4 regions of the Shinella sp. M31 genome follow, and region 4 is predicted to be linked to each of the others. Evidence: predicted binding sites of a transcription regulator. Region 4 holds the regulator's gene; each other region holds the start of a gene.
The links. The regulator LexA, encoded in region 4, represses DNA repair genes until DNA is damaged. The targets are predictions, from matches to a motif close to TGTTCNNNNTGTGTTCNG.

Region 1 (7,852 bases), on a different contig from region 4:
CGGATCGACGGCAGACGATCGCCCGGCGCCAGCGCCCGGCCGGCGATGCGGTTTCGAATGGCGGCCATCACCTGTTCGGTGCGGCTTCCTCTTGCGGTTTCGGGCAAGGCTTCGCTCAAGTGTATGGCTTCTGAAGCTGGTACAGTTATTCGATATTGTATGGTTTTGTTTCTGTCCCGGCCAGCCCCGCGCGCGTATTTTCCCGGCGAATGCGAGGTGCACATGAAAACATCCATGGACGGTTGGGGCAGCGGGCTTGCCGGTGTCATCATCTTCAGCGGGTCGTTGCCGGCGACTCGTATCGCGGTGGCGGATTTTTCGCCGCTCTTCCTGACCTCGGCGCGGGCCGTCATCGCCGCGCTGTTGGGGGCGGCGCTGCTCGTCGCGCTGCGTCAGAGCAAGCCCTCGCGGGACAATCTCTTCTCTCTCGCCATCGTCGCGCTCGGCGTCGTCGTCGGCTTTCCGCTGCTGACGGCGCTCGCGCTGCAATATATCACATCGGCCCATTCCATCGTTTTCGTCGGGCTTCTGCCGCTGGCAACCGCGGTCTTCGCGGTGCTGCGGGGCGGGGAGCGGCCCAAGCCGCTGTTCTGGCTGTTCTCCGTCATCGGCAGCGCGATGGTGGTGGGCTTCGCGCTGAATTCCGGCGCGGAGGTCTCGCTGACCGGCGATCTCCTGATGGTGGCGGCGATCATCGCCTGTGGACTAGGCTATGCGGAAGGCGCGAAACTGTCGCGCACGCTCGGCGGCTGGCAGGTCATTTCCTGGGCGCTGATCCTCGCGTTGCCACTGATGGCCGTCATCGCGCTTGCGACGCTGCCGGACAGTTGGTCCGACATTGCCGGCGGCGCCTGGGCGGGGCTGGCCTATGTTTCGGTCTTCAGCATGCTCGTCGGCTTCGTCTTCTGGTATCGCGGGCTGGCACGCGGCGGCATTGCGGCGGTCGGGCAATTGCAGCTGCTTCAGCCCTTCTTCGGCCTGCTGCTCGCCGCCTTCCTACTGCATGAGCACGTCAGCTCGCTGATGCTCCTGACTACGCTCGCCATCGTCGCCTGCGTTGCCGGGGCGCGCAAATTTGCCAGATAAGCCAATCAGCATACAAACGCTGTGCAAGGAATGGAGCGGTGGGGCGAAATCTGCTATGAATATCGACGGCGGTCCTGGCTGGCGACGATCCTGTCCCGGCAGACCGCCCGGGAGATGCGGATGACGGTGGATGTGCGGACATCGCGGGAGACGGGCAACCACGCGGCGCCCAAGGCGTTGCGCGTCGGTTTCATCCTGTCGAAAAGCTTCACGCTCTCCGCCTTTGCGCTGTTCGTCGATACCTTGCGGCTTGCCAGCGATAGTGAAGACCGCTCCCGCCGCGTCAATTGCGACTGGGACGTCTTGAGCAGTTCGCGCAATTTCATCTCCTCGTCGAGCGGCATCCAGGTCGCGCCGACGGCCCCCTTTGCCGATCCCTCGGCTTTCGACTACATCGCCGTGGTCGGTGGCCTGCTCAAGGTGGATGAGCCGATCGACAGCTATGCACGCGCCTATCTGGCCAAGGCCGCCAAGGCCGGCGTCGGGCTGATCGGCCTCTGTACCGGCAGCTTCGTCCTTGCCGAGGCGGGCTTGCTCAAGGGGCATACGGCCTGCGTGAGCTGGCTGCACCACCGCGAATTCCGGGCCCGTTACCCCGATATCGAGGCGACTTCCGAGCAGATTTTCCGCTTCGACGGCAAGGTCGCCACCTGTGCCGGCGGCAGCAGCGTCGCGGATCTGGCCGCAACGCTCGTGCGCCATCATGTCGGCGAGGCGGCGGAGCGCAATGCGCTGGAAATCCTGCAGATCCGCCACCGGCGCGACGCCACCGACCTTCAGCCGCGCAATCCGCTCGGGCTGGAGGCGCGCGACCGCCGCGTGCATCTCGCCATCATGATGATGGAGCAGCACACGGAAGACCTGTTGTCCATCGACAGCATCGCCACTATGACCGGCGTCTCCCGCCGCCAGCTGGAGCGCCTGTTCGAGAGCGACATGGGCGCCTCGCCGAGCACGATCTACATGAAGATCCGCATGGCGGCCGCCTTCAACATGGTGGTGCGCACCAACAAGCCGCTGATCGAGATCGCGCTTGAGACCGGCTTCGAGAGCCTGTCGCATTTCACCCGCCGTTTCCGCGCGGCCTTCGACGATACGCCCTCGCAGATCCGTCGCGACGGACGCCGCCAGGCGAGCTGATTTCGCCTTTTCCGGGAACCAAGACGCCCGCCATCCGTTCGGTCACCATTCTGACAAGGAGACCGCAATGGCAAGCACTGACGTTCAATCCCAGATTTCCGCCCTTCGCGCCGAGATCGCCACGCTCCAGAAGGATCTCAGCGATCGCGGCAGCGAGGCCTATGAAACGATCCGTGATCGCGCCGGCAATGCCGTGGATGCGGCCCGCCCGGCCGTGCGCTCGGCAACGAAATATGTGCGCTCCGAGGGTGCTGCCGTCGCGCAGGCCGCCCGCGAGCATCCGGCCGGTCTTTCGACCGTCGTTCTGGCCGCCGGTCTTGCCGGTGTCGTGCTGGGCTATCTGCTCGGCTCGCTCGAAAACGAGCCGCCGCGTCGCCAGCGCTGGTTCTGAACACGGAAAAGCCCGGCAATGCCGGGCTTTTTTATGCTGTTCGATAGGTAAAATCAGCGGTGGCGCAGGCCGAAGAGGTAACCGATGAAGGCGGCGCCCGCGAGTGTTGCCAGCGGATTGGCCTGGATGGTCTGGCGCAAATCTTCGCGCAGCGATTCCGCCTTGGCGACGGCGAGCTGGCCGGTGCCTTCGGCAATCAGGCCTGCGGATTCCTTCATCCGGCTGATCTCCGATTTCAAGGCTTCGATCTGCTCGTTGATCGAGGCTTCCGCCTCGGCGGCGCGAACTTCTTCCGAAATGTTGTCTCGCCCCTCGACGACGCCAAGCGTGCGCTTTCCGGTGCTCTTTTCGTCAGCCATGGACATGTCTCCTGGATTGAATGGAATGGCAAAGGGTAGAACTTCCGCCGCGCCACTTGGTTCCCGTCTCTGATTCAAACTGTGATCGTTGCGGGCCGGCAGGAGTGATTGACTCTCTTTTCGTTTAAGAACAAAAAGAGAACGAACGTCTTTCGTCAAGGAGCTGCCCCGCCAATGTCCGCCCTCGCCGCCAGTGCCGTTGTCGCCGATCTGCGCGACCGCATCCGGCAGTTCGACGGCCGCGCGGCGCGCGACCGAGCGGTACTGCCTTTCGGTGTGCCCGAAATCGATGAGCGCCTGCCGGGCGGCGGGCTGGCGCTGGCCAGCCTGCATGAGGTCTGCGGCGGCGGCAATGACGCCGTCGAGGGTGCGGCCGCCATGCTCTTTGCCGCCGGTGTCGCGGCGCGCACGAAAGGGCAGGTGCTCTGGTGCCTGACCCGTCCGGACCTATTTGCGCCCGCACTGGCGCAGGCGGGACTGGCGCCCGGCCGGGTCATCTATGTCGAGGCGGGCGACGAAAAGAGCTTGCTCCTCTGTTTCGAGGAGGGGCTGCGTCATGGCGGGCTCGGCGCCGTCGTGGCCGAAGTCGCGCGCCTGTCGATGACCGCCTCGCGCCGCCTGCAACTGGCGGCGGAGGCCGGCGGCACGCTCGGCCTCGCGCTTCGCCGTTTCCGGGACCGTAAGGAGGCGGCAGTCTTCGATCAGCCGACGGCCGCCGTGACGCGCTGGCGGGTGTCCGTCCGGCCGTCGCTCCCCCTTCCCGTGCCGGGCATCGGCCGGGCGCGATGGCTGCTGGAACTGACGCGTTGCCGGGCGGGTGCCGCGGCGGAGTTTGATGTGGAGGCTACCGATGGCGAGGGTCGTATCGCTTTTTCTTCCCGGCTGGCCGATCGATCGCCTGCGGCGCTCCCTCGGAGCCGCGGCGCCACCGGCTGACCAGCGGCTCGTTCTCGTCGGCCGCGACGGCGCGCGCCGTGTTCTCACGGCGGTGAGCCGGGTGGCCGAGCAGGCGGGCCTACGCGTCGGCATGCCGCTTGCCAAGGCCCATGCGCTGGTGCCCGACATTCTTACCCTGCCGGCCGATCCCGCCGCCGATGCCGCAGCCCTCAATCGTCTCTCCCTCTGGGCCTTGCAGCACTATGCCCCCATCGTCGCGCCCGATCCGCCGGATGGGCTCGTCATCGACACGACCGGTGCGGACCATCTGCATGGCGGCGAGGAGCGCATGTTGGCCGGCCTCGTCAACCGGCTCGGCGCCTCCGGCATTTTCGCCCGCGCGGCGGTGGCCGATACGTGGGGTGCGGCGCATGCCGCCGCCCGGTTCCTGGCCGCACCCGTCTGCGTTATCCCGCCGGGCGAGACCGGCAGGATCGTGGCGCCCTTGCCGATCCCCGGCCTCAGGATCCCGCCGGAAACCGTGACCGGCCTTCATGTGCTGGGCTTTGCGACGATCGGCGAGGTGCTCGCCGTGCCGCGCGCGCCCCTCGTGCTGCGCTTCGGCGCAGGCCTCGGCCGACGGCTCGACCAGGTGCAGGGCACGGTTTCCGAGCCCGTCGATCCCTTGCGCGATCCTGAAGTCGTCAGCGCGCGCAAGGTCTTCGGTGAGCCGATCGGCGCGGCCGAGACCATCGCGCGCTACACGTCAGGCCTCGTCGGCGATCTCTGCCGGGCGCTGGAAAAACGCGGCCTCGGTGCCCGCCGGCTGGATCTGATCTTCCACCGCCTCGACAATACGCTGCAGGCCATCCGCGTCGGCACGGCACGCGCCGTGCGCGATGAAAAACGCCTCGTCCGGCTGCTGTGCGATCGTATCGAGACGATTGATCCGGGCTTCGGCATCGAGATCATGGACCTCACGGCGACGCTTGCGGAACCGCTTGTCCTGCATCAAGCCGTCTCCTCGCTGATCGAGGAGGAACAGGCTGACATCGCCGGTCTCGTCGATGTCATTGCCAACCGGATCGGCGCCCGCCGGCTCTATCGTCTTGCGCCGGTCGAAAGCGACGTGCCGGAACGCTCCATCCACCGTATCGCGCCGCTTGCGCCCGATGACGGCGCGACCTGGCCCGGCCGCTGGCCGCGCCCGGCGCGGCTTCTGGCCCGCCCCGAGCCGATCGATGTCATGGCGCTGATGCCCGATCACCCGCCCGCCTTCTTCACCTGGCGCGGCGTGCGCCGGCGCGTGCAGCGCGCCGATGGCCCCGAGCGCATCTTTGGCGAATGGTGGAAACGCGATGCCGAGCTTTCCGCCGTGCGCGATTATTTCCAGGTGGAGGATGCCGAGGGCGAGCGCTTCTGGCTGTTCCGATCGGGCGAGGAGCAGCACATCATCAACGGCGCGGGCCGCTGGTTCCTGCACGGGATTTTCGCATGACGCCGCGCTACGCCGAACTTCAGGTCACCTCGCATTTCTCGTTCCTGCGCGGGGCGAGCAGTTGCGCGGAACTGTTTGCCCAGGCAAGCGCACTCGGCATCGAAGCCATGGCCGTCGTCGACCGCAACAGCCTGGCAGGTGTCGTGCAGGCCTATCGCGCGGCGAAGGAAAACGGCATTCGCCTCGTCGTCGGCTGCCGGCTGGATCTTGTCGACGGCATGTCGCTCATCGTCTATCCGACGGACCGCGAAGCTTATGGCCGGCTCTGCCGCCTGCTCACCATCGGCAAGAAAAAAGCCGGCAAAGGGAAATGCCATCTCGACTGGCAGGATGTCATCGAATGGAACGAAGGCCTGCTTGCTGTGCTGGTGCCCGACGAGGCCGACGACACCGCCGCCTTTCACCTGCGCCGCCTCTCGGAAACATTCGCGGGCCGTTGCTACCTCGCCCTGACGCTCCGCCGCCGGCCGAACGACCAGCTGCGCTTGTTCGACCTCTCCAACCTCGCTGCGCAATACCGCGTGCCCACGGTCGTCACCAACGACGTGCTCTACCACGAACCGGCCCGCCGCATGCTGCAGGACATCGTCACCTGCATCCGCCACAACGTCGTCATCGACAATGCCGGCTTCCTGCGCGAACGCCATGCCGACCGCTACCTCAAGCCACCGGCCGAGATGCACCGTCTTTTCGCGCGTTATCCCGAAGCGCTCCAGCGCACGATCGATATCGTGGGACGCTGCACATTCTCGCTGGATGAATTGCAGTACCAATATCCCGAAGAAAAGGAATATGCGCATCTCACGCCGCAGGAGGCGTTGGAGAAATATACGTGGGAGGGGGCAAAAAAGCGGTATCCCGATGGGGTGCCCGATTCCGTCATAAAGAAGTTGAATGATGAATTGCAGCTTATCGAAAAGAAGCAATATGCGCCTTACTTCCTGACGGTGAACTCTATTGTCCGTTATGCACGCTCGGTCGATATTCTTTGCCAAGGCAGGGGGTCGGCGGCCAATAGTGCGGTATGTTATGTTCTTGGCATCACCGCCATAGACGCCAGGAATAACGGCCTGCTTTTTGAGCGGTTCGTATCGGAACAGCGCGGAGAGCCGCCCGATATCGACGTTGATTTCGAACATGAGCGCCGGGAGGAGGTCATTCAATGGGTCTATGAAACCTATGGGCATGACCGTGCTGCGCTTTGTGCCACGGTCATCCGTTATCGCTCACGCGGCGCCATGCGCGATGTCGGCCGGGCGCTCGGTATGCCGGAAGATGTACTGAAGGGATTGTCGTCACAGGTCTGGGGCTGGTCGAACGACATTCCAAAGGCTGAAATCAAAGACATCGGGTTCAATGTCGATGACCGGCGCTTACGGCTGCTGGTGGAGCTTTCCCGGCAATTGACCGGCGTGCCGCGGCATCTTTCCCAGCATCCGGGTGGTTTCGTTTTGACGCGCGACCGCCTGGACGACCTCGTGCCGATAGAGCCGGCAGCGATGGACAACCGGCAGGTCATCGAATGGGACAAGGATGACGTCGAGTTCCTGGAATTCATGAAGGTGGATGTTCTGGCGCTTGGCATGCTTTCCTGCATGCGGCGGGCGTTCGAATATTTGAAAGATCTAAAGGGGATCAGCAAGGAGCTCTGGAATATCGAACTGGATGACAAGCCGACCTACGAGATGATTTCCAGAGCCGATACACTCGGCACCTTTCAGATCGAAAGTCGGGCGCAGATGTCCATGCTGCCGCGCCTCAAGCCTAAGGAGTTTTACGACATCGTCATCCAGGTGGCGATCGTTCGGCCTGGACCGATTCAGGGCGATATGGTGCATCCCTATCTGCGCCGCAGGCAGGGTGTGGAGGTGCCAGACTATCCAGATGACGAAAAACTCAAGGCCGTTTTGCAGAAGACTTTGGGAATTCCTTTGTTCCAAGAGCAGGCTATGCAGGTCGCTATCGTCGGCGCGGGCTTTACGGCAGGAAGGGCGGACCAGCTGCGCCGTGCTATGGCAACCTTCAAGCAGACCGGGGGCGTTGACAAATTTCGGGATGAACTGATCGCCGGCATGACGAAGAATGGCTATCCGTTGGAATTCGCCGAACGCATGTGCAAACAGCTCGAAGGCTTCGGCTCTTATGGCTTCCCGGAAAGCCATGCCTACAGTTTTGCCATTATCGCCTACGCCTCGGCCTGGATGAAACGCCATCATCCGGAAATCTTCTGCGCGGCTTTGCTCAACTCTCAGCCGATGGGTTTTTATGCTCCGGCGCAGATCGTGCGTGATGCGCAGGAGCACGGCGTTGAAGTGCGGCCTGTCTGCATCAACGAGAGCCGATGGGACTGCACTTTGGAGCCCATGGATGAGAAGGGACGCTTTGCCGTGCGCCTTGGTCTATGTATGGTCAAGGGGTTGAACAGCAAGGCCTTGGACCGCTTCTTTGCCGAACGGTCCGCGAGCCTTTTTGTCTCGGTGGATGATCTCTGGCGGCGTTCCG
Region 2 (7,852 bases), on a different contig from region 4:
GAGGAAGAGTTTGCGGTTGCCATCGCGGGGCAGCGTCTTCACCGCGAAGGGCGAGCGCCCGCCGGGACGCAGCGCCTGCCAGGCCAGCCAGGCGAGATAGAGCGCGCCGGCAAAACGCAGCGCATCATAGGCATAGGGCACCGCCATCAAAAGCGCGGTGATGCCGAGGGCGGCGGCAAACAGATAGAACACGAAACCGAGCGCCACGCCGCCGAGCGAAACGAGCCCGGCTGCCGGTCCCTGACAGATCGAGCGGGAGACGAGATAGAGCATGTTCGGCCCCGGCGTCAGCACCATGCCGAGCGCAATGAGGGCGAAGGCGGCAAGGCTGGTCAAGTCGGGCACCGGTCATCTCCCCTGAATGGACAAAGGAGGAGTAGGCCTCGGTCTCGCCCGCCGCAAGGATCACACTTGTCCTGGTGACAAGTGTGATCCTTTGCCCATAGCGGAGGCGTCCTGTTTGCGTTTGCCTCGGACGAGCCGGACCATTGCCGGAAAACGCCGCCAGGCGTAAAGGGAGGGACCCAAGGAGTTTCCCATGACCCTCGCCGTCCTCATCGCCTATAGCGGCGCCTTGTTCATTGCCGCCATCATTCCCGGTCCCGGTATCACGGCGATCGTCGCGCGCGCGCTCGGCTCCGGCTTTCGGCCGACCTTCTTCATGGGGCTGGGGCTCATTCTCGGCGATATGGTCTATCTGACGGCGGTCATCCTCGGCCTTGCCTTCATCGCCCAGACCTTCACCACGGCCTTCATGCTGATCAAGATCGCCGGCGCGCTCTATCTCGGCTACATCGCCTGGAAACTCTGGACGGGCGGATTGCTGCCGCAGAACATCGAGGAGCAGCGCTCCACCAGCCTGACCATGTCGTTCCTGTCGGGCCTGTTCGTGACGCTCGGCAATCCGAAAACCATGCTGTTCTATGTCGCGCTCGTGCCGACGCTGGTCGATCTCGGCTCGATCGGCCTGAAGGATTACGGCGTGCTGCTGGCCGCCACCTTCGTGGTGCTGCTCATCGTGGTCGTGCCCTATATCGCGCTTGCCGCGCGCGCCCGCGTCCTGCTCAAGCAGCCAAAGGCCTTGCAGCGGCTGAACCGCGTCGCCGCCGGCATTCTCGCGGGGACGGCAGCCTATATCGCCACCCGCGCGGCGTGATGGTTTCTCAGGCTTTGGCCTACCGGCAATCCGATTATTCCGTCTGAAACCGTTTTCCCGCGAAATCCGGACTCGTCTCGCGTCGCGTTCCCTCCTATCTTCTCTCCGACAATAACGAGGAGACCCCGATGAGCGAACCCCGCAAGCCCGGCCGCGGCCGTATCTACGCCTCCATCACCGAAACCATCGGCGATACGCCGATCGTGCGGCTCGACAAGTTTGCAAAGGAAAAAGGCGTCGTCGCCAACCTCCTGGCCAAGCTCGAATTCTTCAATCCGATCGCTTCGGTGAAGGACCGCATCGGGGTGGCGATGATCGAGGCGCTGGAAGCCCAGGGCAAGATCACGCCCGGCACATCGACGCTGATCGAGCCGACCTCGGGCAATACCGGCATCGCGCTCGCCTTCGCCGCCGCCGCCAAGGGCTATCGCCTCATCCTGACCATGCCGGAGACCATGTCGGTCGAACGCCGCAAGATGCTGGCGCTGCTCGGCGCAGAGCTGGTGCTGACCGAAGGACCGAAGGGCATGAAGGGCGCCATCGCCATGGCCGAGGAACTGGCCAGCACCATTCCCGGCGCCGTCATTCCCCAGCAGTTCGAAAACCCGGCCAATCCGGAGATCCACCGCAACACGACCGCGGAAGAAATCTGGAACGACACCGATGGTGCCGTCGACATCCTCGTCTCGGGCATCGGCACGGGCGGCACGATCACCGGCGTGGGACAGGTGCTGAAGGCCCGGAGACCCGGCTTCCAGGTCGTTGCCGTCGAGCCGGCCGACAGCCCGGTTCTCTCGGGCGGCAATCCCGGCCCGCACAAGATCCAGGGCATCGGCGCCGGCTTTGCCCCCGCCATCCTCGACAGGCAAGTCTATGACGAGGTCGTGACCGTCAGCAATGACGAGGCCTTCGCCAATGCACGCCTCGTGGCGCGGCTCGAAGGCGTGCCGGTCGGCATTTCCTCCGGCGCCGCCCTCACCGCCGCCGCCAAGGTCGGCAGCCGCCCGGAAAATGCCGGCAAGACCATCGTCGTCATCATTCCCTCCTTCGCCGAGCGTTATCTCTCGACTGCACTCTTCGAAGGGCTCGCCAGCTAACGCCTTTCCGGCAGCTCCGGTTTGGCGGAAGCTTCAAAGGTTTTGTCTGCCGTATCCCCCAAAGCCGAAGCGAACGCGCTTCGGCTGAAAGGCTTCGGCATAAGATCACCGCATGGCCCGGCCATGCGGTATCCAACTCCAAACTGACTATCATCCTCTCCGCCATGCTTCATCACCTCTCCCTCGGCGTTCACGACATCGACCGTTCAGCGGCCTTCTACGACGCCGCGCTTGCGCCGCTCGGCTATACACGCGTCTGGTCCGACCTGCGGCCCGGCGAAGCCGGCCAGGCCGTCGGCTACGGGCCGTCGGGCGGTGGCGACAAGCTGGCCATCAAAGCCGACGACGATGCCCGCGCGCCCGGCCCCGGCTTCCACATCGCCTTTGCCGCACCGAGCCGTCCGGCCGTCGATGCCTTCCACGCGGCAGCCACTGCTGCCGGCGGCCGCGACAACGGCCCGCCCGGTCTGCGCCTGCACTACGGCCCCACCTATTATGCCGCCTTCGTCGTCGATCCGGACGGGCACCATATCGAGGCGGTTTTCAAAGGACCGGCGTAACACCGGAGATAGCGGGCGGATGCATATTCGGCCCCGTTGACATCGGCCATCAGGCCGTGACAAGCCGCTCGCCGGCAATCCGGTAGGAAATCGCCTCGGCAAGATGGATACGACCGACGATCGCACACTCGTCGAGATCGGCGAGTGTGCGGGCGACCTTGAGGACGCGGTGATAGCCCCGGGCGGAAAAGCGCATCTTCTCCGCCGCATCGCGCAGCAGCTGGAGGCCGGCGGGATCAGGCTCGGCCACTTTTTCGACCAGCGCGGTCGAGGCCCGCGCGTTGCTGGTCACCAAGCCCATGCCGAGGCGGGCGAAACGATCGGCCTGCAGGGCGCGCGCCTGGGCGACGCGCTTTGCCACAACCGCACTCGGCTCTCCGGCCATCGGGCGGATAAGATCCGTCGCGGAGACAGCGGGCACGTCGATGCGGATATCGATGCGATCCATCAGCGGGCCGGAGACACGGGCCTGGTAATCGCTCATGCAGCGCGGACCCCGGGCGCAGCTGCGGCCGGGCTCGCCCGCCATGCCGCACCGGCATGGATTCATGGCCGCGACGAGCTGGACGGCGGCGGGATAGCTGACACGATGATTGGCACGCGCAATGATGCATTCGCCGGTTTCGAGCGGTTGGCGCAAGGCATCGAGCGCCTGCGGCGTGAATTCGGGGAGCTCGTCGAGGAAGAGCACGCCGTTATGCGCGAGCGACACTTCACCGGGTTTTGCCCGCGGGCCGCCGCCCACCAGCGCCGCCATGGTGGCGGAATGGTGCGGCGTACGGAACGGGCGGCGATCCGACAGGCGCCCACCGGAAAGCTGGCTGGCGATGGAATGGATCATCGAGACTTCCAGCAGTTCGGCCGGGGCGAGCGGCGGCAGGATGGCGGCGAGGCGCGCGGCGAGCATGGACTTTCCCGAGCCGGGCGGACCGACCATCAGGAGATTGTGACTGCCGGCCGCGGCGACTTCCAGCGCCCGCTTGGCGCTTTCCTGTCCGCGAATATCCAGGAGGTCAGGCAAATCGCCTGCCGCGGCGCGGACTGCCGGCACCGGGCGGGCGAGAACCTGCGTGCCCTTGAAATGGTTGGCGAGCGCGATCAGGCTGCGCGGGGCGAGAATTTCGAGCCCGCCGCCGGCCCAGGCCGCTTCCGCACCATTCTCCGCCGGGCAGATCAAGCCCTTGCCGAGTGCATTGGCGCCCATGGCGGCGGGAAGCGCGCCGGCGACGGAGGCGATCGTGCCGTCGAGATTGAGCTCGCCGATGACGAGGAAATCCTCCAGTGCATCCGCCGGCACCGCGCCGAGCGCCATCATCAGGCCGAGCGCGATGGCGAGATCGTAGTGGCTGCCTTCCTTGGGCAGATCCGCCGGCGCAAGATTGACCGTCACCCGCTTGGGCGGCAGCGAGAGACCGGAGGCGTGGAGGGCCGCCTGCACCCGCTCGCGGCTTTCCGCCACGGCCTTGTCGGCGAGACCGACGATCTGCATGCCCATCTTGCCGGGCGCCACCATGACCTGCACATCGACGGGCACGCCTTCGATGCCTTGAAACGCAATCGTACAAACCCGCGCCACCATGATCGCTCCGCCCGTCCCGCGGCAGCGCGCTCAAAGCACGGCAATGCCGCAACACTTTTATGCCGAAAACAGTCCGCTCACCCGCCCCTGGGTTGCAGCTGCAAATCTGGCATGAAACACGGAATGAAACAAGAACAATTATAGAACCCGCCGCACGATTTTCCGCGCGCCGGTTGCACTCGGTTGCATTTGCGGAACGAAGCCGGGACGTCCGCGAACGAAACGTCACGGCAAGGCCGGAAACGGCCTCAGCGCTTGCGTTCGATCGCGTCCCAGAGCAGGGCTGCGATGTCGGCGCCGCCGAATTTTTTGACCTCGCGCAGGCCGGTCGGCGAGGTCACATTGATCTCGGTCATATAGTCGCCGATGACGTCGATGCCGACGAGCAGGAAGCCGCGCTCGCGCAAGGCGGGGCCGATGCGGGCGCAGATTTCCTTCTCACGCGCCGTCAACTCCGTCGGCTCCGGGCGGCCGCCGGCATGCATGTTGGAGCGGGCATCGTGTTCGGCCGGCACGCGGTTGATCGCGCCGACCGGATCGCCGTCGACGAGCAGGATGCGCTTGTCGCCCTTGCGGACATCCGGCAGATATTGCTGGGCGATGAAGGGCTCGCGGAACATCTGGCCGAACATTTCCAGCAGCGAGGACAGATTGCGATCGTCCTTGGTGGAATGGAAGACGCCAGCGCCGCCATTGCCGTAGAGCGGCTTCAGGATCATGTCGCCCATCTCGTCTCGGAAGCGGCGGATTTCGGCGGGATCGCGGGTGATCAGCGTCTTCGGCATCAGATCGGCGAATTCGGTGACGAAAATCTTTTCCGGCGAATTGCGCACCCAGGCCGGGTCATTGACAACGAGCGTCTTGGGATGGATGCGCTCCAGGAGATGTGTGGATGTGATGTAGGACATGTCAAAGGGCGGGTCCTGGCGCAGCAGAACCACGTCCATGGTCGAGAGATCGACGCGTTCGGGCGCTCCCAGCGTATAGTGGTCGCCCTTGACGTCGCGCAGCTCCATCGGCTCGACGCTGGCATAGACCGTACCGTCGCGCAGGCTGAGCCGGTCCGGCGTGTAATGGAAAAGCTTGTAGCCGCGGCTTTGCGCCTCGAGGCTCATGGCGAAGGTGGAATCGCCCGCGATGTTGATGGTCGACACGTGGTCCATCTGGACCGCGACGTTCTTGATCTTAGCCATGAAAGTCCCCTCAGGAATGCCCGGCACATTTAGGATGTCGCGGGCGTGAAGACAACGCCGCAGCGGCGAAATCGGCGCGTCTTCGGCCCGGCAAAACGGTCAGAGCTGCAGGCCGAGGAAATGGAAGGGCTCGGCAGGGACGAAATCCGCCGTGGCATCGCCGGAATAGGTGTGGTCCTGATCCTTGCCGAGATCGAGCTTCAGCACCTTGCCGGTCTCCGGTGCGAAATCGATCTTCTTCAGATCAACCCAGAACGTGTTCGGCGTCAGCGCGGATTCGAAGAAATAGAGGCCGCGCTTGTGATCGGCCACGGTGCGCCAGCGTGTGGAGGAAATGTTCGGCTCGTCCGGCGTCGTGATGCCAAAGGGCACGGAGACATTGCGGATCACGCTGAAGACGCTGGCCAGGGCACGGTTCGGATCCTCGGCCTTGGGGATGGCATTCACATAGAAGGAGGCGCGCGCAAAGCGGTCGGAGGCGCGGTTGGTGCCCGGCAGCATGACCGTGCCGCCGATCTGCTTCCAATAGCTGTTGAGGGCGAGTTGCTGATCGAAGGTCGGCGAATTGGTCATGACCTGATAGGAGCGGTCGTGGTGGATGACCTGCTTGCCGTCGATATATTCGATGATGGCGCTGTCGCCGCTCGCATCCGAAATGGAAAGGTGCAAGGTCGTCAGACGCTCCTCGCCGGGCACGCTGTCCGACACGATGGTGAACGGTTCTTTCGCGAGATCGGCCACTGCCTCGTCGACCGTCACGAAATTGTCGAGCACATATTGCGCCCAGGCGGCGATCGTCAGGCCAGGTTTGCTCTGGTCATACTTCGGATATTCCGATTCCACCAGCCACAGCACATTGGCAACGAGGCCGCGCTCGTTCATGCCGTCGGTCGTCGACACATCATAGCCGGTTGCGATGACGCTGCCGTATTTCGAGGTCCATTTCAGGGAGTTAGGCCCCACCTCGCCGTTGCGTTCCATTCCGCGCGGGAAAACCCAGAGATTGGTCGCGACATCGAGCTTCCAGTCCATCGAACGGGCGGTGACGATGTTGTCGTTCGGCCCGAGATAGACGAAGCGCGTGCAGGCCTCGGCGACCGGCGCCAACGCCATGCAGGACACGGCAAGTGCGAGGACGGACGTCCGGGCTTTGAGCATAGTGGTGCGTCGCATGGTCTTCTCCCTGCGTCAGAAGCGGATGGACAGGCCGACGACCGGTCCATGCTGGGTCACGTTCCAGTTGAACTTGTTGCCGGTGAAATCATCACCTTCGTAATCCTGCGAGAGCACGCGATAGCCGACGCGCAGAATGGTCGGCAAATTGCCCATATGGGTGCGGTAGCCGAGATAGGCCTGGGCATTGACGCTATGCTTGGAGCCGGTGCCGAAACCACCGACATCGGCCTCGGCATTCACCGTCCACCGATCGTTGAGGTCGGCGTTCAGGCGCAGGCCGACGAAGGGGTCGGTCCAATCTGCCCGCTTGGTCGTTTTGAGGAAGCCGGCATCAACCGTCGCCTTGAGGCGCGTCCAGCGCACGCCGACGGTCGGCTCGACGGAAAAGCGGCGCGGCTGGCCGAAAACGGTTACGCCGCCGAGCTGCTCTTCATAGACCTTGTAAAAGGCGCCTGCCGACAGAATGGTGGTCTGGATGTCGAGGCCGAGCTGGTGATGGAAGACTTCCTCGTCCTGGCTGGTCAGCACATGCTGCCCATCGAAATAGACGCCCCATTGGCCATTGGTCACCTCGACATTGCCCATGACCGCGAAATCGAGATGGCCAAGGACGTCGCTGAAAGGCACGTCGACATCCGTCGTACGGCCGGCAAGCGTCGCATCGCCTTTCAAGGAAGCGGCCCAGACATAGGGGCTGACAATGACCCGCCATTCGCTGTCAGAGGCGAGGCGCGCGGAATCGAAATCGTCAGCGTGCGCGGATGGGCCACCCGCGACGATCAGAAGAATTGCCAACCGGCCAAACCACCGCAGCACCATCAAGAACCCTCATGCGTTGCGACCAAAGGCTACAGCGCCACCAGCAATACGCAATACCATACTTCTGACAAGGCTCGGAAAATGTCAGGCCGCAAGCCCACCGGAGGACGCAGTGACGCCGCGCAGGCGATCGCGCAACTTCAGCGCCAGATTGATCGGTGTGGGGAATTCCTTGCGGCAGAAGGCGATCTTGCGCACGTAGGTTTCGATGTGCCAGGTCGCCCAGCTCTTGCCGGGGAAATAGGCAATGTCGCCGGCCTTCAGCGTGCGCT
Region 3 (7,852 bases), on a different contig from region 4:
TGCGTTCGGGATCAGCGGAGCGGTTCAAGGACATCGCTCTCCTCCGCCACCCACTGCCGCACGGTTTTGGCCTCCACCTTGCCCGAGGGCGTCGTGGGCATTTTCGCGCAGAGCCAGAGCCGGCGCGGCTGCTTGTAGCGCGGCAGGAGATCGGCCAGCGCCGTGGTGAGCGCCGCTGCCGTCAAGCCCGGTGCGGCGGGCTCGATCACGCCCACCAGTTCGCTGCCGAGATCGGCATGGTCGCGGCCGAAGACATGGGCGGCGCGCACCAGCGGCAGGCTTTGCAGCGCCGCCTCGACCTCGGAAGGATAGATATTGTTGCCGCCCGAAAGCACCATGCCGCCGGCACGTCCGAGCAGATGGAGCGTGCCGTCCACCTCCAGGAAGCCGAGATCGCCGACCGTCGCCAGCGCGCCGAAGCGCGCCAGCCCCGTGCCGTCGCCGGAACCGAGATAGCCGGTGGCCACAAGCGGGCTTTCGACAAAGACGGTGCCGGTCTCGCCTGCGGGCAGGGGTTTGCCGGCCGCGTCGAGCACCGAGATCGCAACCCCCGGGAAGGCCTTTCCGACGGCGGTGGAGGAGGCGGCATCCCCGGGCGCCGTGACGGTGATGAAGCCGAGCTCCGAGGCGCCGTAATATTCCCTGAGCGCCGCGCCGGGAAAATGTCTGCCGCAAAGCGCGTGGTCGCCCGCCGTGAGTTTCGCGCCTGCCACGGTGATGGCCGCGACTTCAGCGAGTGGCGCACCCTCGCAGAGCCGGCGCAGCATGGTCGGCACGAGAACGAGGCGCTGCATGGCGTGCTCTCGGATCGTCATTTGTGCCGCGTGCGCGTCGAAATGCCGGGTGGAATGGAAGGCGGCGCCCGCCAGCAGGCACTCCGTCATGGCATAGAGCGCAAGCCCATGGGCGAGGGGGCCGGGAGCGTAGGTGCTGGTCTGCCCGGTGATGCCGAAGAACGGTGCCCCGGTGGCGAGGCTGATGCGCCAGGACCGGCGGTCGCGGATGATCGGTTTCGGATCGGCCGTCGTGCCCGAGGTGAAGACGATGAGGAAGGGCGCATCCGCCTGCCCTTCCGGCAGGGCGGGATCGGTCGCTTCCGCCTGCTCCGTGATGATTTCGGCGAAACCTCCCCTGGGATCGGTGACACGCAGTTCGTCGCCTTCGGCTGTGACGACGAGATCGGGATCGATCTTGTCGAGCAGCCGCTGCCGGATGGCCTCGGGCAGATGCGGATCGATGAGGGCGGCGCACATATGGCCCGACGTCGCGGCGGCGAAGGCGGCAGGAAACAGCGCGTGATTGCCGGTGACGAGCGCGACCAGCCGGTTGTCGGGGCCGATGCTGCTTTGGCCGTCCGGCGCCATTGCGGAAAAGGTGGCATGGAGGCGCCGCGCCGTGGCTGAGAGCGCGCCATAGGACAAAACCCGGCCATCCAGATGAAAGGCCGGGTTTTCAGGATTTCGCGCGGCGTGCCGTTCGAGGGCGCCGGAAAGCGGCATCGGCTCAGGCGCGCTGCGGCAGGAGCGGGTAGCCCGCCAACACGGCGCGGCCGGCCAGCATAGCGACGAAGGCCTTGATGAGATCGCCCGGCAGGAAGACCAGCGAGGCGACGGCCGTCTCGAAGAAGGCCTTGCCGCTCATATAGGCGAGCCAGGGCATGCCGAAGAGATAGACGACGCCGATGCCGCCGATCACTGCCGCGGCGAGGAAGGAGACGAATTGCGCCAGTTCCGGCTGCTCTTCGCGCACCAGGCGTTCGGCGACGAGGCCGCAGACGAAGGCGCCGAAGACCCAGCCGACGAGATAACCCGCCGTCGGGCCGGCAAAGACGGCAAGGCCGCCGCGACCGCCCGAAAGCACCGGCAGGCCGATGGCGACGAGCAGCAGCACGAGCAGCACGGCGCTCGCGCCGCGTTTGGCGCCGAGGATGCAGCCGGCCAGCATGACGCCGAGCGACTGTGCCGTGATCGGCACCGGAATGAAGCCGAGCGTGATCGGCGGCAGCAGGCCCAGCACCACGATGATCGCGGCGAAGAGGGCGATGAGGACGATGTCTCTGGTGTTCATGGCAGGGTTCCCCGATGGCAGGATGGCTGTTAGTGCCGCCGAAAGCCGCGGGCGTCAATCGCCATGGCGATCGTGTCCGCGTCCTTCAGCGTCAGGATGATGAGAGGCACGAGCAGGGTGAGCGGCCGCACCGGCAGGCCGCGCGCCCTGTGCGCGGCCGATATCTCGCCGTAGCGCGCAAAAATCTCCGGCACGAAGCGGATGACGAGGCCGACCGCAAGGCTGACATCCGCAGCCCGCACGAACCCGAACCGCTCCAGCGGTGTGATCAGCCGGGTGATCTCGTCCATGAAGGCGGAAATGCCGGTCGTCGCCGTCACGGCGGCAGCGAGCAGCACCAGCGCCGACAGCCGGCAGAAGACGACGGCCCCCTCATGCGGCGACTGGAAGACGGTGTTGGCCGCCGCGACGAGCAGCACGGTGAACAGCACGAAGCGCGTGCGCCGCACCGCCTCAACGAAACCGATGCCCGTCGAGAGATAGAGCCCCGCGGAAAGGCCGAGTGCCGGTACGAGCAGGCGCAGATCGGAAAGCAGGAACAGCACGATGGCGGCGGCAAACAGCACGATCAGCTTGCCGCGCACGGGAATGCGATGCAGCGGCGAATTGCCCTCGATATCCAGCCCGTTCAGCACGCCGCGATCTCCCGGTAGGCGCGGATCGCCTCTGCCGGACGGTCATCCGCCGCAAGCCGCCCGTCGTGGAAAACCAGAACGCGGTCGAAATCCTCGATCAGCGCCAGATCATGGGTAATCACCAGCACCTGCTCGGGCAGGCCGGCAATGGTGCGTGCGATCAACGCGCGGTTCTTCAAATCGAGCTGATTGGTCGGCTCGTCGAGGATCAGAAGCTCCGGACCGGTGACGAGCACGCTGGCAATGGCGCCGAGCTGCGTCTCGCCGCCGGAAAGTTCGTGCACGCGCCGGCGCGCGAGGTGCGAAATGCCGAACCGTTCAAGCACGGCCTCGGTGCGCCCGGCGATCTCCGCCTTGCCCAGCCCGCGGTTCTTCAGGCCGAAGGCGATGTCTTCGGCAAGGATCGGCAGGATCATCTGGTGCTGCGGGTTCTGGAAGATGAAGCCCGTCTTGCCGCGCGCCGCCTGCTCGTCCCCGACCGTGTCGAGCCCGCCGACCGTGACGGTGCCGGCGGTCGGCTTGACGAGCCCGTTGATCAGTCGCGCCATGGTCGTCTTGCCTGACCCGTTGAGGCCGACGACGCCGATGCGCTGTTCGGAGAGCTGCAAATCCAGCGGCTGGAGCGCCGTGCGGCTGCCATAACGCACCGTTGCAGCGGAAAAGACGATGTCCAAGAGCAAGGTCCCGGTTCGCGGATGGGTGCAGGACCTATAAGCAATTTAGCGGGAGGTGCGAAGGGTTTTTGCGACGGGCTCCCCCGATAATGTTGAACAATCCGCAGAAGATGTTGAAAGCGGCCTTTTCGGTGTGCGAAAAACGGGTGGAACAAACCAAGAATATATGCCTATCATCCGGCATGACGATTCTTCTTTCGAATGCCGACGCCCGGCGCATCTTCCTCGCCCGCCAGGGGCTCAGCGCACCGCCCGGCCGGCAGCTCGGCAAGGCGGGGCTGCTGCAGCTCATCCACGATATCGGCTTCGTGCAGGTGGATAGCATCGCCACCGTCGAGCGGGCGCATCACCAGATCCTGTTCTCGCGCAACCAGACCTACCGGCGCGAGCACCTGACGGAGCTTCTGGAGAAGGACGGCGATCTCTTCGAGCACTGGACGCACGATGCCTCGATCATCCCGGGCGCCTTCTTCCGCTATTGGAAACACCGCTTCCGCCGCAAGGAAGCGTCGATCCTCGCGCGCTGGAGCAAGTGGCAGGGGGAGGGCTTCGACAAGGCGTTCGAGGAAACCTACGAACGCATCGCCTCCGGCGGTGCCGTCCTATCGCGCGAGCTGAAGACGGACGATCACAAATCCGGCGGCTGGTGGAACTGGCACCCGAACAAGACGGCGCTGGAATTCCTCTGGCACACCGGAAAACTCAGCATAGCCAGGCGCGACAATTTCCAGAAGGTCTATGATCTCACCGAACGCGTGGTGCCGCCGCACCATCACGAACCCGCCGTCGAGCACGAGGCCTTCGTCGACTGGGCCTGCCGCAGCGCGCTGACGCGGCTCGGTTTTGCCACCCATGGCGAAATCGCCGCCTTCTGGGCGCTGATTTCGCCGGAGGAGGCGAAGACATGGGTGGATGCACACCGCGACGAACTGCGCCCCGTCTCGATCGAAACCGCCGATGGCGGCAAGCCGCGCATCGCCTACGCCTTCGATGGCTTTCCAGACAATCTCGGCGATATTCCCGAGCCACCCGCCCGCCTGCGCGTCCTCTCGCCCTTCGATCCCCTGATCCGCGACCGCAACCGCACCGAACGCCTTTTCGGCTACTACTACCGTATCGAAGTCTTCGTGCCGGAACCCAAGCGCCAGTACGGCTACTACGTCTTCCCGCTCCTCGAAGGCGACCGCCTCGTCGGCCGCATCGACATGAAGGCCGACCGCAAGGCCGGCACGCTCGACGTCAAACGCCTCTGGTGGGAGCCAAAGGTCCGCGCCTCGGCAGGACGGCTGGAGAAGCTGGAGGCGGAGCTGGCGAGGCTTGCGAAGTTTACGGGTGTCGAGAGCGTACGGTATCTCGACGGGTGGAATGGCGAGGCGGGCTAGGCCCTCGGCTTCACGCCGTCACCGCCCGCCCGCCAAAGGCACCCTTGGCCTGGTCCGTCAGCGCGCGAAACTTCTCCGAGGCACCCGTGAGCTTGGCGTCCCAGTCCGGGTCCGGCACCTGACCGCGGATCGTGTCGAAATAGACGGCCATGAGGGCGGCGATGGCGAAGGGTTCGAGCACGGCGGCCTTGAAGGCCCAGGCGAAGACGATGGCGACGATGAAGGTGAGAGCGGTGAGGTCGCCGGGGAAGAGATAGACCACGGCCGCGGCCGGTGCCAGCGCCAGGAGGAAGACGACGATGGAGAGAATCCACAGGAAGACCGAGAGCCAGACGGCGTTCTTCACCATTTTCAGGCCGTTCTGAGCGTAAAGTACAAGACCGCGCCGAGAACTTTCCCAGGCATTGTCGCTGCCGGTGCGGATGTTGTAGCCGAGGATGATCTCGTCGACATAGGTCAGCGACAGGCGGATGACGGTGTTGGCGAAGCGCACAACGCCGTCGAGGCCGGGAATGGGCAGGAACGCCGCGATGCCGCCGAGCAGGCCGGTGATGGCGGCGATTACGCCTTTGATGAGCTGGTCGAGCGCGAAAAGTACGTTCGCCTCGCCGAAGCGGGCGGTGACGACCTCGCGGCCATAGGCGACCTGGCCCTTGCCGTCCGGCAGCGGTTCACCGTCGATCAGCTTGACCATGACGGCGATATGGGCGGCCTTGACCATGTAGAGCAGCCATTCGCGCGCCCAGTAGACGGCGGTGCCGACCAGCCCCATGCCGAAAATGCCGCCCCAGACAGCGAAGGATTCCGGGCTGTCGGAGAGCGAGCCGACGCCGTAGCCGATGCCGGCACCCGTTCCGCTCGCCAGGATGAAGGCAAGCGTGATGACGAAATAAATCACCATCCGCGTGAGGATGAAGGGCATGGTCTTCAGCAGGATGCCGATGGTCTTGCCGATGCTGAAATCCCACATGCCGTAGTTCCCCAAAGAAATCCCGCGATCCGAACCGTCGCGCCAAAGGCAAACGTTTCGGAACCGCGGGATATTCGGGGTTAGCAGAGATCCGTCGAGCTGATCTGGATGCCGAAGCCCTCGAGGCCGACATAGTGGCGCTCGCGCGAGGCCATCAGGCGGATCGAGGTAATGCCGAGATCCTTCAGAATCTGCGCGCCGAGGCCGATTTCCAGCCATTCGCTTTCGCGCGCCTGCGCCTCGTCGTGGCCTTCGCCGTCGTGTTTGCTCCTGCGCGCGGTCTGGGATGCGCCGACGCCGACGGAGCCTTCGCGCAGATAGACGATGACGCCGCGGCCCTGTTCGGCGATGCGCTTCATGATGCCGTCGATCTGGCGCCCCGCGCCAAAAACGTCGTCGCCGACATTTTCGAGATGCAGGCGCACCGGAATATCGACGCCGTCGCGGATGTCGCCGAAGACGACGGCGAGGTGCTGCATCGGATCCCAGGGCAGGGTGTAGGTCAGGGCCTTGGCCTTGCCGTAGGGCGTCTCGATGTCGAAGCTGCCGACCTGCTCGATCAGGGTTTCCTTGCGCTGGCGATAGGCGATGAGATCGGCGACGGAGACCTGCTTCAGGCCGTTCTTCTCCGCGAAGGCCGCGACCTGCGGCCCGCGCATCACGGTGCCGTCGTCGTTGACCAGTTCGCTGATCACGCCGATCGGCGGCAGGCTCGCGAGCTTGCAGAGATCGACGGCCGCTTCCGTATGGCCCGAGCGCATCAGCACGCCGCCTTCGCGGGCGACGAGCGGGAAGATATGGCCGGGGCGCACGAAATCCGTAGCGCCGACATTCGGATTGGCGAGGTTGCGCACCGTCAGCGTGCGGTCGTCGGCGGAAATGCCCGTCGTCGTGCCATGCTTGAAATCGACGGAGACGGTGAAGGCGGTGGTGTGGGCCGAATCGTTTTCCGCCACCATGGCGTTGAGGTTCAGGCGCTTGGCCTCCTCGCGCGGCATGGGCGTGCAGACGATGCCGGAGGTGTGGCGCACGATGAAGGCCATCTTTTCCGGCGTGCAATGCACGGCGGCGACGATGAGATCGCCCTCGTTTTCGCGGCCGTCGTCATCCATAACGACAACGATTTCGCCGGCCTCGAAGGCGCGGATGGCATCGACGACACGCTTCTGGTCGTAGCTCATGGCAAAGATCCTCTTTCAGGCGGCCAATTACTTCAAACGGCCGGTCTGGCCGCGATCGCGGAGATAGTGGTCGGCAACGGCGCAGGCGACCATGGCCTCGCCGATCGGCACGGCACGGATGCCGACGCAGGGATCGTGGCGGCCCTTGGTGCGCACATCGACATTGTTGCCGTCGGCATCGATCGAGCGGCGCTCGGTCAGGATCGACGAGGTCGGCTTGATGGCAAAACGCGCGACGACCGGCTGGCCGGTGGAAATGCCGCCGAGAATGCCGCCGGCATGGTTGGACAGGAAGATGGGATTGCCGTCATTGCCCATGCGCATCTCGTCGGCATTGTCCTCGCCAGTCAGTTCCGCCGAGGCGAAACCTTCACCGATCTCCACACCCTTCACGGCATTGATCGACATGAGCAGCGAGGCGATGTCCTGGTCGAGCTTGCCGTAGATCGGCGCGCCAATGCCGGCCGGAACCCCCTCGGCGACCACCTCCACGACGGCGCCAATGGAGGAGCCGGCCTTGCGGATGCCGTCGAGATACGCTTCCCAGACGGGCACGATGGCGGGGTCGGGGGCGAAGAACGGGTTGTTGTTGACCGCGTTCCAGTCCCAGTTGCGGCGGTCGATTTTGTGCTTGCCGATCTGCACGAGGGCGGCGCGCACGGAAAGTCCCGGCACGACCTTGCGGGCCAAACCGCCGGCGGCGACGCGCGCCGCAGTCTCTCGGGCCGAGGAGCGGCCGCCGCCGCGATAGTCGCGGATGCCGTATTTGACGTCATAGGTATAGTCGGCATGGCCGGGGCGGTAGCGCTTGGCGATCTCGCCGTAGTCCTTCGAGCGCTGGTCGGTGTTCTCGATCATCATGGAGACGGGCGTACCCGTCGTGATCATCGTCTCGCCGTCCTCGTCCAGCATCACGCCGGAAAGCACCTTCACCAGATCGTCC
Region 4 (7,852 bases):
GGATCGAAAGCCGGCTTCGGCACGCCGTTCTTCCACCAAAAAACATGCACGCCGCCTTTGCCGAGGAACGGGCACACGGTCATTTCTTTCTGTTCGTACCGGTCTTTCTCGGCGCGGGAGCCGCTCTCTGGTTTGCTGCTCTTTCCGATCCCTCCGTTCTCGCTCTTTTTGTTCTCGCCTGTGCCACCTTCTGGCCCGCCTGGCGCCTGCGCCACCGGGAGGATTGGCGGGCGCTTTCCGCCGGGGCTGCGTTTCTTGTGCCTGTCGGCATGCTGCTTGCAGCCTTCGAAAGCGCCCGGCTCGATACCGTCCTGCTCGACGCACCGGTGACCACGCAGATTACCGGCCGCGTGCTGTCGCGCGAAAGCGACGAGCGGGGCGCTGTCCGCTACCGCATCGCGCTGACGGCGACACAGGATCCCATCCTAAAGCGTGCACCCAGTGTGGTGACGGTTCTCGCGCGCAACCGGCACGAATCGATCCCGATCGGCGGTGGCATTGCAGGCCGTGCACGGCTCAATCCACCATCCGGCCCCGCTTTGGCCGGGCTCAACGATTTCGCTTTCGATGCCTATTTCGCCGGCAATGGCGCGGTTGGTTATTTCTATAAGGCACCGCAACAGGTTGCGGCGAAACCGGCGGGTCTTGAGGAGCGGATCCGGCAGGAGATCGCGACATGGCGCAACAATCTGACCGAGCATATCCGCGGCCGGATCGGCGGCGATGCAGGCGCCATCGCCGCCGCCCTGGTGACGGCCGAACAGCGTGCGATCAGCCCGGAAACGGTGGAGGCGTTGCGGCAGGCGGGGCTCGCCCATGTGCTGGCGATATCCGGGCTCAACATGGTGCTGGCGGCCGGCACGTTTCTCGTCGGCGCACGCATGCTGATGGCGCTGATCCCCGGTTTTGCCGAGCGATATCCGGCAAAGAAAATCGCCGCCGCCGGGGCGCTCGTCATGGTGACGCTCTATATTCTCGTCTCGGGCGGGGCGCTTTCGGCGGTTCGGTCGTGGATCATGATCTGCGTCATGCTCGTCGCCGTGCTGTTCGGCCGGTCGGCGATCAGCCTGCGCAATGTCGCGCTCTCGGCCATCCTCATCCTGGTGATTACGCCGTCGGCGGTCACCAATCCCGGTTTTCAGATGTCCTATGCCGCAACGCTGGGGCTTGTCGCCGGCTATGCGGCATGGCGCGAGCGGCCGGTGAAACGGGAGAGCCGGGGCGGGGTGTTGCCGGCCGCCGGCGGTTCGGCCGGCCGCTTCCTCGGCGGATTGGTGCTCTCCTCGCTGATCGGCGGTTTTTCGACGCTGATCTATTCGATCGGCCACTTTAACCGGATTCCGGCCTATGGGCTGGCGGGCAACCTCCTCACCATGCCCGCCATCAGCGCCATCGTCATGCCCTTCGGCCTCGTCGCCGTGCTGCTGATGCCTTTCGGGCTCGATGCCATTCCCTTCGCGATCATGGGCAAGGGGATCGAGTGGATGATCGCCCTGTCCAACTGGGTGGCGAGCTGGAAGGGCGAGATCGTCACCGGCCGCATCCCGTTCGCCGCCTTTCTGCTGATCGGGTTCGGCGGCGGGCTCGTCTGTATCCTCAGAACGCGCCTTCGCCATGCGGGAACATTGCTCGTGCTGATCGGCATCGCCGTCGCATTCCGGCCCGGTGATCACAGAAGGCCCGAGGTTCTGGTCTCGGAAGACGGCCGCCTCGTCGCCATCCTGCGCGAGAGTGGGGTTGCGACGAACCGTGCCCGCCCGCCGGATTTCGTCTATGCGCAATGGCGCCGGGCCCTGCGGCTGGACGAGGTCGTCAAGCCGACGATGCGAAAGACCGCCGGGCTGACGGTCGAAGTACAGGATGCTGCTGACGAAACCACGAAAAAACGAAAATCGCCACGCCACAAGGCAAATCGCGAAAAGGCGAAAGCGGCCATGCTGTCCGCGCTCGACGCGGCGGCAAAGCAGGCGGGTTTCGTCTGCGAGACCAAGGCTTTCTGCGTGGCCGTTTCACCAAACGAATGGCGTATCGCCACGCTGGAAGACGTCGCGTTCCTCGGCACGGCCTGCGATCTCGCAGACCTCGTCATCACGCAGGTGCCGCTTCGCACCGCTGCGTGCCGCTCCGGTGCAAAGCTCATCACCGCCCGACACCTGCGGCGAACCGGAGCCCTGGAGATCATTGCCGCCGAGGAGGAAAATGCTCCCTTCATGCTCGAAGCCAGCATCACGCCTGCCGTTGAAACGCTGGATCGCCCGTGGTCGCGCCACCGCACCTATGACTGGCGAACCGGAACTTACACCAGCGGCAACGCCGAGGGAGACCGTCGCCAAAGCGGCGCTCACGGCGGCTTCATTGACGTCGAGGCGATCAGCCCGAGCGATTTTTGAGCTCAACACCTCGTTGGCCGGTCCGGCAAATCCAGTCCTAGAACCGCACAGGCTCGGCGCCTTGATGAAGGCGCACAATCCAGAAAGCAGGTATGCACTCTCAGAGGCGCGCTATAGCACGAGCGCCTCCGGCAGGGTTCGCTTAGTTGTAACGCCGGATAAGCCCGACCAGCTTGCCCTGGATCTTCACGCGATCCGGTCCGAAGATGCGGGTTTCATAGGCGGGGTTGGCGGCTTCGAGCGCGATGGATGCACCCTTGCGGCGGAAGCGCTTCAGCGTGGCTTCCTCGTCGTCGACGAGCGCCACGATGATTTCCCCGGGATTGGCGCTGCTGGTATCGCGAATGATGACCGTGTCGCCATCGAAGATGCCGGCTTCGATCATCGAATCGCCCTTGACCTCCAGCGCGTAGTGAGCTCCGCTACCGATCATTTCGGCCGGGACGGTGATGTCATGCGTGTTGTTCTGAATGGCGGAGATCGGCACGCCCGCGGCGATACGGCCCATGACGGGCACGGAGACCGAAGACGACATGACGTCTGATTGCGGTGTTGCGACCCGGTGCGGGGGCGTCGGTGCCGCCGGCTGTTTGCCGCGGCTGCCTTCGACAACGGTGGGTGAAAAGCCGCGACGGGGCTGCTGGCTTGCCGAATAGGCTTCGGGAAGCTTGATGACCTCGAGCGCCCGCGCCCGGTTGGGCAAGCGGCGAATGAAGCCGCGCTCCTCGAGCGCCGTGATGAGACGATGGATACCGGATTTGGAGGCGAGATCCAGCGCGTCCTTCATCTCGTCGAACGACGGCGGGATGCCGGATTCCTTCATACGCTCGTGAATGAACAGGAGCAGTTCCTGTTGTTTGCGCGTCAGCATGGCCTCTCCACCGAGAATCGTGAAACAAATCCAGAACAGACACTATCTGTTCCATATGTGTTCCGCAAGGGGCCGCTGAAACAATATGGCGATGAAACCGTGCTCCCGTACTGGCCAAAAGGAACGGCACGGATACCGGTCAAGGGATGCGGGAGGCTTGCCTTGCGCCGTACTAGGGTCCTGTGGGATATCAAATGTAAGAAAAAAAGATAATTATAGAATAAGCTCGGATTCACGCGCGTTCTTTATTTCGAGGCGTCATTGAGAACGACGCGCTCAAGGACTGAAGGAGCACCTCAACGCGAAACTACGTCGCGTTGGGGGAAGGGATTTCCTCTCTGTCTTCTCTGTGAACCGAACCATCTGCGATGGGCAGCTCCTCTATGCAACACGGGCTGACGACACCCGTGTTCCCGACTCCGCAAGCAAAGATGTCGTCTTGTTCACTGGCCTTTCTCTTGTCGAGTGGCCTGATGCGCGCTGTTGAATGCGTTCGCATGAAACCGCGGTTCTACCGAAATCACGCTGAATTCCGATCAATCACAGCAGTTCAGGAGTGTTACCGATGACCGTCACAACCACCTTCGCCACGACCACCACGACCGCCCAGTTCGGGGTAAATACGTTCACGCCGGGTACCCAAATCCTGCCGGACGTGCTGGGACTCGACAATGGCGGCTTCGTCGCCGCTTACAATACCGCAAACGGCAACTTCATTCTCTTGGATTTCTACGATGCCGACTCAAATCAGGTCGGCAGTTTCCGCGTCCCCTATGACGACGCCAACACTGAGCCTCCCGGAAAGCCTTCGCTGACCAAGCTTGCCAATGGCAACGTCTTGGTCGTGTGGGATGACAACAACCCGGCCGAAAGCGAACTGATCGGCCGCATCTTCGACCAGGACGGCAATGCTGTCGGCGGCGAACTGACCCTGAGCGGTCCGTCGATCGCTTTCGAGGACCCGATCACCAGCGCGCTCAGCGGGGGCGGCTTCGTCATCAGCTTTACGTTCGGAGGCAATATCTTCTTCGGCCGCTACAGCGACACCGGCGTCCAGTTGGGCAGCTTCACCCAAGTCAATGCGGCGACCGTCGGCATCCAGAACGACGCGTCCGTCGTCGGGTTGGCCGATGGCGGCTTCGTCGTCACCTATACGGACACCGACCCGGCCAACCAGCCGCTCAGGGCCACGATCTACAATGCCGACGGCAGCCTGCGCACCGCAGACTTCGTGATCGATGGCTTCGGTGACAACACGCAATCAGCATTGGCGGCGCTGCCGAACGGCAATTGGGCCGTGGTTTACACGGACTCCGGCTGGGCAGAAGGCGGCACGCTGGGCAATGGCATCACGCTCGAAATTTTCGACGCCAACGGGGTCGCCCAGACCGGTTTCATCAAGGTCAACACCTCAAGCACCGTAGACGAGGTCGATCCCGACATTGCCGTCCTGTCGAACGGCTTCATCGTCGTCAGTTGGACGCGCCCCTTTAACGGCACTGTCGATGACATCTTCGCCCGCATCTTCGATCAGAACGGCAATGCCTTGTCGGCCAACTTGGCGAGCGAATTCGCAATCGCGGCGGAAGGTCTCGACCGCGACATTCTGTCTGCCCTCGGCATCCTGCAAAATGGCAAATTCGTCACCGTATGGCAGGATAGCGGCGATACCGACGGCGACGCCGGCCGCATCACCGGCGAAGTGAACGAACTGATCCGCACCAGCGTCAGCGACGGTGCAAGCGATACGATCCAGGTCGATTCGCTGCACGACATCGCGTCGGGCAATGCCGGCAACGATACGTTCCAAGGGGGCGGTCTCGACGCCTTTGCCAACGACACGATCGACGGCGGTGCGGATTCCGACCGCATCCTGGCCACCGGCGACATCAGCCTCGTGGACACGACGATCATCTCTGTCGAGGAAATCGAGTTCGAGGCCGTGGCACCGGAAAAGCTCGTCATCGTCCGCGCCGACCAGATCGGAGCCGGCCTTGCAGCCGATCTCGTTCTCGACTTTGCGGCTGTCGGTACGGCTGACCGTTTCCGCGTCGAAATGCGCGATGCCACCTCGGTCGACCTGTCACAACTCCAAGTGCAGGATTTCAATCCCAATGTCGGTGAGGGCGACCGGCTGATCATCCTCGGCGACAACGACGACGAAACGATGCGCGGAACGTCGGTGCGTGACGAATTGTTTGGCACGGGAGGCAACGACGTACTGGACGGCGGCGCGGGTGGCGACTATCTGTCCGGCGGAACCGGTTCCGACCGGGTCACCTATGCCCATGCGGCGGCCGGCGTGGTCGCAAGCCTTTCCAGCCCGGGAGGCAATACCGGTGAAGCGGCTGGCGACACCTACAACTCTATCGAGAATCTCACCGGTTCTGCGTTCAACGACACCCTGACCGGCACGAACGGCACCAACAGCATTCTCGGTGGGAACGGTGACGACAGGATCTCCGGCCTCGGCGGAAACGACAACATCTTCGGCAACGATGGCAACGACGTCCTGCTCGGTGGCGCGGGCGCGGACAAGTTTTCCGGCGGCGCCGGAAGCGATCGGGTGACCTATGAGGATGCTGCCGCGGCCGTGATCGCCAATCTTTCCAGTTCGGGAGGCAACACCGGGGAGGCAGCTGGCGACACCTATAATTCGGTCGAAAACCTAACCGGCTCGGCCTTCAACGACACGCTGACGGGCAATAACGGCACCAACAGCATTCTCGGCGGCAATGGCGCGGACACGATCTCCGGCCTCGGCGGGAGCGACAATTTGTTCGGGCAGGATGGCAACGACACCTTGATCGGTGGGGCCGGCGCCGACGCGTTGTCAGGCGGCAATGGAACGGACAGGGCCTCCTATCAGACGGCCGCGGCCGGTGTGGTTGCAAGCTTGACAACGCCGGCCAGCAATACCGGCGACGCGGCGGGCGACACCTATTCATCGATCGAAAATCTGACCGGTTCGGCCTTCAATGACACGTTGACGGGCAACAGCAATGTCAACGTCCTGATCGGCGGCAATGGCAACGATACGCTGAACGGTCGGGCCGGCAATGACACGCTGACCGGGGGCAGCGGGAACGACACGTTCCTGTTCAATACGGCGCTCGGGGCCGCCAACGTCGATTCCATCACGGACTTCAACTTCGCCAACGACACGATCCAACTGGATAATGCCATCTTCAACGCAATTGTCGGTGTGGGCGTCCTCAGTGCCGCGCAGTTCGTCGCCAATACGAGCGGCACGGCAGGCGATTCCAACGATCGCATCATTTACGAAACCGATACCGGGAAGCTGTTCTACGACAGCAACGGCAATGCGGCGGGTGGATCGGTGCTGTTTGCGACGCTTTCTGCAGGGCTCGGCATCACCAATGCCGATTTCTTCATCGTCTAGAGCAGTTCCGGTTCGCAGGAAATGCTTTAGGTTCTTGTATTACCGCATTTCCAGGCAAAGCGACTTCGCTTCGGCTGGAAATGCTCCAGCGGCGTTGCCGCGAGATAGGATCGGCTTGAATGTTCAAGGCGTCGGATCTTCCGGCGCCTTGCTTCCGGCGGCCTACGGTTCGCGCACCAGCAGCACGTCGCAGGCCGTGCCGGCTTCGACGGCGGGCGCGTTCGGAGGGCGGATGAGCAGGCCTTCGGAGTCGGCGAAAATCCGCATCATGGACGAATCCTGTTTGTCGAAGGGGGTAACGCGCAGGTCACCATCGGGTCCGCGGGTGATGCGGGCGCGCACATAGTCCTGGCGATGGTCGTTTTCCTTGATCGGTACGGCGGTGAACGCCTTGTGAATGCGGTCTTTCGCCGGCAGGTGGGCGAGGCAACGCACCAGGGGCTCGAGGAAGAGCAGGGCGCAGACGAGGCTGGAGACGGGATTGCCGGGAAGGCCGACGATCCTGACATCGCCGAGGCGCCCGACCATCAGCGGTTTTCCGGGGCGCATGGCGATGCGCCAGAAGTCGAGTTCCATGCCGGCTTCGCCGAGCACGGGCTGGACCAGATCGAAATCGCCGACCGAGGCGCCGCCGAGCGTGACGAGCACGTCGATATCCAGCGCGAGGGCCTTCTGCACGGCTTCGAGGATCGCCGGCTTGTCATCGCCGACAATGCCGAGGTCAATGATCTCGGCGCCGGAGGCGCGCGCGATCGCGGAGACGCCGTAGGTGTTGGAGGCGATGATCTGACTTGCGCCGGGCGGCGTGCCGGGCGTGACAAGCTCATCGCCGGTGGCGAGCACGGCGATGCGGGGACGGGCATAGACCGTAAGCTCCGCATGGTTCATTGCGGCCGCGACGGTGAGGCGTCCGGCATCGAGCACATCGCCGGTCCGAAGCAGCACGTCGCCTTCGGCAAAATCCTGGCCGCGCGGGCGGATGTGGCGGCCCTTAGGCGTCAGGAACGTCGTGCGGATGCGATCTCCATCCAGCTTTTCGGCGTCTTCCTGCAACAGCACCGTATCGGCAAAAGCGGGCAGCGGTGCGCCAGTGAAGATGCGCACGGCCTCTCCGGGACCGGCCGTTCCCTCGAAGGCATGGCCGGCGGCCGAAGTGCCGACGACCTTGAGGATCGACCCCAGTGCGGC

Region 1: the regulator LexA is predicted to act here: its motif matches at 3,103-3,120, upstream of ACOZKU_RS11140 (ImuA family protein).
Region 2: the regulator LexA is predicted to act here: its motif matches at 4,512-4,529, upstream of ACOZKU_RS21260 (YifB family Mg chelatase-like AAA ATPase).
Region 3: the regulator LexA is predicted to act here: its motif matches at 3,524-3,541, upstream of ACOZKU_RS12490 (energy-coupling factor ABC transporter ATP-binding protein).

What each region holds. Positions count from the first base shown of each region.
Region 1 covers NZ_JBLZPH010000072.1:20,237-28,088, reverse strand. Annotated here, with positions in the region: gene ACOZKU_RS11165 (PLP-dependent aminotransferase family protein) at 1-68, opposite strand, end outside; gene ACOZKU_RS11160 (DMT family transporter) at 223-1,086, shown strand; gene ACOZKU_RS11155 (GlxA family transcriptional regulator) at 1,207-2,226, shown strand; gene ACOZKU_RS11150 (hypothetical protein) at 2,294-2,617, shown strand; gene ACOZKU_RS11145 (hypothetical protein) at 2,671-2,976, opposite strand; gene ACOZKU_RS11140 (ImuA family protein) at 3,151-3,912, shown strand; gene ACOZKU_RS11135 (Y-family DNA polymerase) at 3,827-5,350, shown strand; gene ACOZKU_RS11130 (error-prone DNA polymerase) at 5,347-7,852, shown strand, end outside.
Region 2 covers NZ_JBLZPH010000134.1:3,994-11,845, reverse strand. Annotated here, with positions in the region: gene ACOZKU_RS21280 (LysE family translocator) at 1-345, opposite strand, end outside; gene ACOZKU_RS21275 (LysE family translocator) at 539-1,156, shown strand; gene cysK (cysteine synthase A) at 1,285-2,253, shown strand; gene ACOZKU_RS21265 (VOC family protein) at 2,418-2,813, shown strand; gene ACOZKU_RS21260 (YifB family Mg chelatase-like AAA ATPase) at 2,863-4,392, opposite strand; gene gshB (glutathione synthase) at 4,641-5,585, opposite strand; gene ACOZKU_RS21250 (linear amide C-N hydrolase) at 5,685-6,698, opposite strand; gene ACOZKU_RS21245 (hypothetical protein) at 6,774-7,550, opposite strand; gene ACOZKU_RS21240 (cupin domain-containing protein) at 7,665-7,852, opposite strand, start outside.
Region 3 covers NZ_JBLZPH010000077.1:5,344-13,195, forward strand. Annotated here, with positions in the region: gene ACOZKU_RS12470 (thiolase family protein) at 1-28, opposite strand, end outside; gene ACOZKU_RS12475 (class I adenylate-forming enzyme family protein) at 12-1,499, opposite strand; gene ACOZKU_RS12480 (biotin transporter BioY) at 1,504-2,067, opposite strand; gene ACOZKU_RS12485 (energy-coupling factor transporter transmembrane component T family protein) at 2,097-2,702, opposite strand; gene ACOZKU_RS12490 (energy-coupling factor ABC transporter ATP-binding protein) at 2,696-3,376, opposite strand; gene ACOZKU_RS12495 (winged helix-turn-helix domain-containing protein) at 3,559-4,758, shown strand; gene ACOZKU_RS12500 (hypothetical protein) at 4,769-5,728, opposite strand; gene ribB (3,4-dihydroxy-2-butanone-4-phosphate synthase) at 5,809-6,909, opposite strand; gene aroC (chorismate synthase) at 6,937-7,852, opposite strand, start outside.
Region 4 covers NZ_JBLZPH010000095.1:12,541-20,392, forward strand. Annotated here, with positions in the region: gene ACOZKU_RS16080 (ComEC/Rec2 family competence protein) at 1-2,390, shown strand, start outside; gene lexA (transcriptional repressor LexA) at 2,533-3,261, opposite strand; gene ACOZKU_RS16090 (beta strand repeat-containing protein) at 3,827-6,664, shown strand; gene glp (gephyrin-like molybdotransferase Glp) at 6,827-7,852, opposite strand, start outside.